Regions from separate parts of the Gracilibacillus marinus genome, predicted to be linked through region 1. Evidence: predicted binding sites of a transcription regulator. Region 1 holds the regulator's gene; the other holds the start of a gene.

Evidence for each region. Region 1 encodes NrdR, which represses ribonucleotide reductase genes. Its sites were predicted from a motif close to AACACNATATATNGTGTT; they were not measured.
Region 2: the regulator NrdR is predicted to act here: its motif matches at 2,457-2,474, upstream of nrdD (anaerobic ribonucleoside-triphosphate reductase).

Annotation. Positions count from the first base shown of each region.
Region 1 covers NZ_JBHSDV010000003.1:84,295-88,510, reverse strand. The annotation lists gene dnaI (primosomal protein DnaI) at 1-39, opposite strand, end outside; gene ACFOZ1_RS10620 (replication initiation and membrane attachment family protein) at 52-1,425, opposite strand; gene nrdR (transcriptional regulator NrdR) at 1,438-1,905, opposite strand; gene ACFOZ1_RS10610 (cytosolic protein) at 1,924-2,313, opposite strand; gene speD (adenosylmethionine decarboxylase) at 2,468-2,845, opposite strand; gene coaE (dephospho-CoA kinase) at 3,112-3,708, opposite strand; gene ACFOZ1_RS10595 (manganese efflux pump) at 3,731-4,216, opposite strand, start outside.
Region 2 covers NZ_JBHSDV010000005.1:208,306-212,521, reverse strand. The annotation lists gene ACFOZ1_RS14540 (4Fe-4S cluster-binding domain-containing protein) at 1-478, opposite strand, end outside; gene nrdD (anaerobic ribonucleoside-triphosphate reductase) at 478-2,418, opposite strand; gene ACFOZ1_RS14530 (nuclear transport factor 2 family protein) at 2,619-2,978, shown strand; gene ACFOZ1_RS14525 (YceI family protein) at 3,338-3,868, opposite strand; gene ACFOZ1_RS14520 (winged helix-turn-helix transcriptional regulator) at 4,006-4,216, shown strand, end outside.

The DNA.
Region 1 (4,216 bases):
ATGTAACCATTGTTTCATTGCCGATTTAATAGGTTTCATCGTTCCCCCCCCTTACTCATCTTTCGTCTGTTGTTGTAAATACTCTGCAAGTAATGCATCCGCTTCTTCTGCACGTTTTTGTTTATCCACTTCTTTATCTGTCGTTTCGTTCTGTTTACGCTCTTCTTTTTGCTTTTTATACCATTCTGGTACAATATCTCTTTTTGTATTTACATATGATTGTCGATTTTGTTTGGTTGATTTTGTCCATTGTTGGTATTTCTTATTCTCCGATTTAGCTAAAGTCATTGCTTGACGAACTGTTTTCACATTTTTTCGTGCCCAGTGACTAGCAATTTTCTCTAAGTAGCTCTTCGTTAACTTCATATCTGTTTTTAACATAACATAATGAATCAACACATTCATTACACCTGGTGTAAGCCCTTGTTGCGTCATAACCTCACTAATTGTCTTTAAATCTTGATTAGAAGCTTTGGCACCATCTGTTAAATCTTCTAACAACTCTTTCGGAGAAATTTGCTCAAGCATGGAGATAAATTGCTCTTCTTGTGTTTTTGGTGCTTGATTTCTTTCATTTGTAGCTAATTTATCTCTATGTTCAATGACTTGAAGAGTGACTTTAGAGGAACTGGATGCCGAAAAATCAAAACACGCTTCCTTAAATTCTTTCTTGTTCAATTGATGATTTTCTCCAATTGCCCAAATTAATGCTTTCTCCACTTCTTGATTCGTCAAATTATATAATCCTTGCATTTGTTGAATTAGCTTCTTGTTCTCATCACTCAGAATCATGTGTTTTGGTAACATTCTTTGATCTAATAATTGGGCTATCCAACCAAAATCAATTGTTGTACCTACAAATATCTCTGAAGTGTTACTTTTATCCTCATGAATGTTATCCACATCTGCTAGATTCTTTAAATAAAATACTTCTTTAAATTTTGCAGTTGTCTCATACATATTTTCAGGATATTGACGTACTTGTTTAGAAAAGGCTTGTTCTATTTTTGCAAATTTCTCTTTCCCAATTTGGTGTAATAGTAATTGGGATAATGTGTCATGTTGAAAAAAAGCACTGCTTGATAACGGAGATTGTATAACATACCTAAATATCCGTTCTGCTTGGTGCTCGATTTCAAATGTTTTAAGTAATCCAATACCTTCTAACTTTCTTCTCGCTCGATAGATACGATCAAGTGGTAACCCGATATAATTCATTAACATATGGTGTGTTTGATAATTTTTATTTTCAAACAACAATGTCGATTCAGATAACAATGTTTGGTAAAGACTAATTGCGTCAATCCCTATAAGCGGTTGATATAAATGTGTTAAGACATGATTATATGATTGTTGTACATCAGACGATAATTCGACAATGTAACGTTCTGCTGGTAATATTTTACCCAAGTCGCCAATACTCATTACATTATCTCCTTACTTCTTATCATGATCTGATCGTATTAAATCTTTTAATTCATTCAAAAACACACTTATATCTTTAAATTGACGATAAACAGATGCAAAGCGAACATATGCCACTTCATCTACATCCACTAATCTATCCATTACCATCTCGCCAATCTCATTACTTTGCACCTCTGATGTTCCTCTGTTTCTTAATTCTTTCTCGATTTCTAATGCGATGTTCTCAATTTGTTCTAATGCAACTGGTCTCTTTTCACAAGCTCTGATTAAACCACGCATTAATTTTTCCCTACTATACTCTTCTCTAGTGCCTTCTTTTTTAACAACAATTAGCGGAACTTCTTCAATTCGTTCAAATGTAGTAAAACGAAATTGACAGGATTCGCACTCTCTTCTTCTTCTAATAGATCGCCCTTCTTCAATTGGTCGCGAATCTAATACTTTTGTGTTTTTGAAATCACAATGTGGACATTTCACGTTCCATCATCCTTACTTTTATTCTGACGTTCCAATATAATCAAGTTCTTTTTTAATCTTGTCATACAATTTAGGGATTAATTTATGGCTATAACCAAAATCAAATGGAATAGATGATTCAGTTGTTGCAGAAATATCAATTGCAGTACGATATGGTTTTACCATAATAATCGTCATAATGATAAATACTTTGCGACCTGCTTTGTAATTAAAGCTTATTTCCCCATGTTCCTTGGAGATTCCAACAATTTCACATTCTTTCATGCCTTTAAACATTGGTTCTAATTTATCAAATGCTTTATCTTTCGTCGTTTTGAAATAATGCGTTCGTAATGCTGGATCCCAATGCTTATCTCTTGTTTCTGAATGATTATTAAAATTCTTATTTATTGTATTACGAAATGACATAAATACCCCACACCTCTTATATATTTATAGTTGTTTTTATTTTAACACGTTTTCATTGAGAAAACGATTAAAGACTATAAATGGAGGTCTTTTTTTAACAAGAATCAAAAAAACTTAAGCGTATTCTTCCTAAGAAGAACCGCTTAAGTCTCATTTACTGTGCTTTTATATTTTGTAGTTGCACCGCACCCATACCGCGTGGAACTTCGATTTTTTCAGTCGTTTTTGCTTCTAGCTCGTCTTGGATAAATTGCACAGCAACATGCGGATCAATAATATCCCCACAAGTATATACATCGATACTAGCATATCCATGTTCAGGAAAGCTGTGAATCGTAAGATGTGATTCTGAAATAATGACAACACCGCTCACACCAAATGGAGCGAACTTGTGAAAAGCAACTTCTCTCACTTCTGCTCCTGCTTTTAAAGCTGCATTGACAAATGTCTTTTCTAACCGTTCCATATCATTCAATATGTCAAGATTACACTCCCATAATTCCGCAATAACATGTCTTCCCATTGTATCCATTTCGATATTCCCCCTTAATTAAAAAATAGGTTCTTCTGAGTAATATGCAATGTATGACCACGGGGGAAAGTTAGTCCAAAGAGGTCCTAACCCTTTAAGCCATCATTTTTAATACACTTATTCAGAAAATCTCTACATAAGCTTATCACATTTCACTCCGTATGCCTATACAAAGACAACAAGATTATATCTGCTTTTTACATTTTTGACAAGCTATTTTCTTGAGTTTTTACAAAAAGCGACATAATTTATTTTTTCCTAGTTTATTATATCAATTCCCATTTTCTAAAAAGCACATCGACTTGTTTTTTTGAATCATCAATAGTATTAGAATTATCAATGATTGCGTCAGCTAATTCTTTCTTCTTTTGTGGAGATAATTGTGCATTCATTCGACTTTTTGCTTCTTGTTCTGTGAACCCATTTCTTTTCATCAATCTTATTAATTGTATCTTTTCATTTGTATATACTAACACCGTCTTATCAACCAAATATTGCAAATTGTTTTCAAACAATAATGGAATATCCATCACTATTATATCATGTCCACTATTTAATAGACATTCCTTTTCCTTTATCATTTGTTCTCTTACTGCAGGATGAACAATACGATTTAGTTTTTCTCTTTCTTCCTGATTTGAAAAAACAATTTGTCCTAAATGTTGTCTGTTTAGTGCCCCATCTTTATTCAATATTACTCGTCCAAATGTTTGAACAAGTTGGTTTAATGCTTTTTCACCAGGCTCCACTACTTTTCTTGCTACAAGATCTGCATCAATCACAGGATAATGATATGTTTCCCTAATATAATTTACGATTGTGCTTTTCCCACTTGCGATATTGCCAGTTACGCCAATAATCAAAATAAACCACGTCCTATGTCGGTTAAAAAATAATTTTGTAGATTCCAATAATGATTAATACACATCCAGGAATAAAAGAAAATTTTGCGATTGTTTGAAAACGAGCAAAATACATTCCTGCTTTCACACCTGTAAACAAAAAGAATGTTGTAATTGCAATGATTGATATGGCAGCAGTTGCAATAGGAATCTCCAAAAAAGATAATGCAATTCCAGCACCAATGGAATCTAATGACAATGCAATTCCCAGAACAACTGCTTCCCACCCGTTAATTTTTCCTGAATTATCTAAATCTGCTTTAATTGGTTTTTTTAATATATCCATTAAAAAACACAAGCTATTCATATAAGGTAATGAAATATTCGGTAGAGGGCATGTGGATAATAAAAAGACAATCCCAATTACTGTCAAGATTATCCCAGCAATGACTTCTGTATAGTCATTTGGGACCTTTGCTAGTGCTATCTCTCCTAAAAACATAGAGAAACTAAAAACCATTCCAACTAC
Region 2 (4,216 bases), on a different contig from region 1:
GGAAATGAGTGATTAATTTTTGATTAGGTGAGATGCCAATGACTGCTTGGAATATCTCCTTATCTTCCTTAATATCTAATGCGTGATAAGGTAATTTCATATCAATATGAATACCATCAACTAAATGAAGTTCAATCAGTTGCTTTAGTTTGTTTGGATATGCCCCACATGTTGTTACAATGATTTTACCATCAAAGCATTTCCGGACACGTGTAAGTAACTGAATGATATCATCTATTTTATCTATTAGAAATTCTCCCCCACTGAACATAATCGCATCAAATAAGAAGCCACTTTTATCTAAATAATCATATAAATCTTGTTCTGTCTTATACAATTTTGGTTTGTTAGCAATAATTTCATCGTAATTATGACACCCATAGCAATGAAGCAGACAACCTGATAAGGAATGAACTAGTAGTGTCGTATGATCTGGTAAGTCGTTAAATGTACGAATGAAATTGTTGTAAAACTCCATTATTTCACAGCTTCTTCCATTGTTTCTTCTTTTAGTCGTTTACGCTCATTCCAATCATGTCGTCTTGCTTTAGACCAGAAGTTATATTTTCCTTCATAATATCCTTTGTCATTTACTTCAATATTGTTGCGAGCAATCATTTTCAAATAACCAATCACACGGCTGAATGTGGCAATATCATGTGACTCACATGTCGGGCATTGTTTAATATTCTTGGCATCTTCTGCAATAATTTTTTGACCACATGCCATACAAGAAGTAATTGTTGGTGTTAATGTAATATAATTAATTGGTTTTTGGAAAATACGATCGATATATATTGCTAACTTTTCAGGTGCTACTTTAGCTTCTAAGAAATGATGCAAGACACTACCTGATGTGGCATATCCTTGAAATTCTGCACTGTTTTCTAATTGTTCTAAAAAGTCTTCTTCAGAAAATGGTGTCATGCAGCCGCTTGTTAAATATGGATTCTCTCCTTCGCCTTGTGTAAAAATTTCTCGACCATTCTTCTTAGCCCATTTGTGATCATGTCTCGCCAACTTAATCGCTGCATTTTCGGCAGGTGCATATTCAATACCACATGCCACTTTGTCACGTACAATGAAGTGATTCACTATTTCTGTCATGTATTGCATTAAGTCATGTGCAATTAATTTTCCTTCTGAATCTTTTATGCCATTCTCATAACCAATGTTGACAAGTCCTTCATTCATCCCAGTGATGGCAAAGACATTGAAATAATTTTTTAGATTATGGTTATAAGAGAAGAAGGTAGGATATAGTTCTTTATTTTGTTCAATCCATTTTCTTTTTGCCATATGTGCTTCTTGCATAACTTCTAAGTATTCGGCCATTTTTTCTTTTACTAAAGCTAAATCGTGTCCGAATTCAATCAGTAATCGATTCATATTCAAATTGAGTACTTGTACAGCACCAGTGGAACCAGTAGAAGAACCGAATACACCACCGCCAGCTTTAGATAATGTTTCTAAATTAATTTGAAGACGACAGCATAAACTACGACTAACTTCTGGATCTTTTGCTTGAATCATAGGGTTTAATGATTTGTAATAGGTATTCTCAAATGGGGCTGTTTTGAAATTCTCGAAATACACACCACCCCAATTGTACATTTTGTCTAATAACTCTAGAAATAATGGATTTTGGTAGTTGAAATCATCATCAATCTGTACGGTTAGTAATGGGAATGTGAATGGAATGCCATCACTACCTGTACCTTCACTCATGACGTCAATAATTGCTTGATTAATTTGGTCAAAATATGTACTTGGTAAATCTTTATACGTCATGGACAGTGCTTCACCGCCGATTACAATATATTCATCTTTAATTTCCTCAGACGGTTTGCCAAATTCAAGTGTGATATTAGAAAAGCTACTCTGCGCACCTGAACGAAGCGGCATGTTCAATTCCCAGATTAAACTTTGGAATAATTGCTTTAACTCATCTTTATCATACTCATGGCCTTGTTGTTCTTCAGCGTATAAATAGGAAGCGGCTATAGTCGATAATTGAGCAAGCATGACCGCACCTGATACTTGTTGAGAAATTAATGTAACCACATTACTAAAATGGCGTAATAATATGGATAATCGCTTAGTTGGTTTGGAAGTAATCATATTCTTTGCGAGTGATGGAATACCTTTCATCGCAATATCTTTACAACTAATGGAGACGCAATATGGTGCCAATTGTTTGTCATGCACATACACAATGCCATCATCATATAGTTCTTTTATTCTTTTAGGGAGAACATGTCGGAATAAAAATTCTTCCTCTGCATGATTATTTAAATTATGTCGCAATAATGGTAAGGAATAGACATAGTTACTATTCTCACGTTTTAAGTAATCCGCTTTTTTATCTTCTGTATTCGAAGTGAATTTCTGGATAATTTGCTCTGAATTTTGGAACATAGACTGAACTCTCCTTATCAATATGATGATTCTACATTAATACAATATATAGTGTCTAATAGTGATATTTATCACTATATATTGTACCTAGATGTTTGGAAAGTTAATCTATCAAGACATATTGCATACGTGAATTCGTGTAAAAAAAGTCTGCTTTTGCTAAAATGATATAATAGATTTAAAAAAAGGAGCCAAACATAATGGAAACAGCAAACCAATTATTTTTTCGTGAATTTAATGAAGCATTTGTCAAAGGTAATGTCGGGAAAATTTTAGAAAGTGTGACAGATGATATTGTATGGCGCATGGTCGGTACAGATACGATTCGGGGAATAGAATCACTAAGACAGGCATTAGAAGGGATGGAAAGTGGCAATCAGTTTGAATTAGACATCGAAACAATGATTACACATGGAAAAGAAGCTGCTGTTCATGGTGTCATCCATACGACAGATCGTGACGGAGAACTAAATCATTATAGTTTTTGTGATATCTATAAATTAAATAAGCATAAAGATGGGAAAATTAAAGAAATAATTAGTTATGTTTTGGAAGCATAAGTTGTTAGTATAGAAAAAGCACACATCTGCTAAATGAACAGATGTGTGCTTTTACTTTTTGTATCGGCTAGCGTAAATGCCCAGAAACTAGGCGACTTCGCGAATCAACGATCAATAAGTCATCATCGACTCGTACCTCGCCGTGATTCCTTTATTTCTGTTGATGCACTCCAGTCGCTACGTTTCTAGACGGGCATTTCTGCTTTTGTATCATCTAGCATAAATGCCCAGAAACTAGGCGACTTCGTGAATCAACGATCAATAAGTCATCATCGACTCGTACCTCGCCGTGATTCCTTTATTTCTGTTGATGCACTCCAGTCACTACGTTTCTAGACGGGCATTTCTGCTTTTGATTATTATCCTTCAATAATAAATTCAAATGAACCGTGTAGTTTTACGTCTTTACCGATTAGTACGCCGCCTGTTTCTAATGCCGCATTCCAAGTTAAACCGTAGTCTTCGCGGTTTATTTTACCGTCTAAGTCAACACCAGCAACCATGTGTCCAGCCATTGGGTCTTTAGCCATACCGTTGTATTCTACTTTGAAAGTTTCTACTCTTGTTGTATCTTTAACTGTTGTATTGCCTGTTACTTCAAATTCATCATCAGATACTTTCTTAATTGAAGTACTTTCAAATGTAATTGTAGGGTAGTTCTCTACATCAAAGAAGTCACCTGATTTTAAATGTCCATTACGATCATCATTATTAGTTTCAATAGAATCGACTTTAATTGTTACTTTTACAGATGCATTTTCTAAATCATTAAAGTCTCCGTTAAAGTCTACATCGAAATCTTGGAATTCACCTTTTGCTTTTGATACCATCATATGTTTTACTTGAAAATTCAATCCACTGTGTACTTTATCTAATTTTACTGTTGTCATTTTTAATATTCCTCCTAAAAATTATTAACTTACTTTATGTAACTTAGTATACAAATGAAAATTAATTACGTCAAGTAATTTTGTTATTTTATTTCTAATTTATTTTCTGCTATACTACTAAATAAGAGGTGAAAGTGATGAATGATAAAACAATTTGTCCTAGATTCGAGTCAGCATTAGACATTTTGAATAAGCGATGGACTGGACTAATCATATTTCAATTGTTAGAAGGTCCACAACGTTTTTCCCATATAGAATCAACGATTGGAATTAGCGGTCGTGTGTTATCTGAGCGATTAAAAGATTTAGAAAAACAATGTATCGTAAATCGTAAAGTATATAATGAAA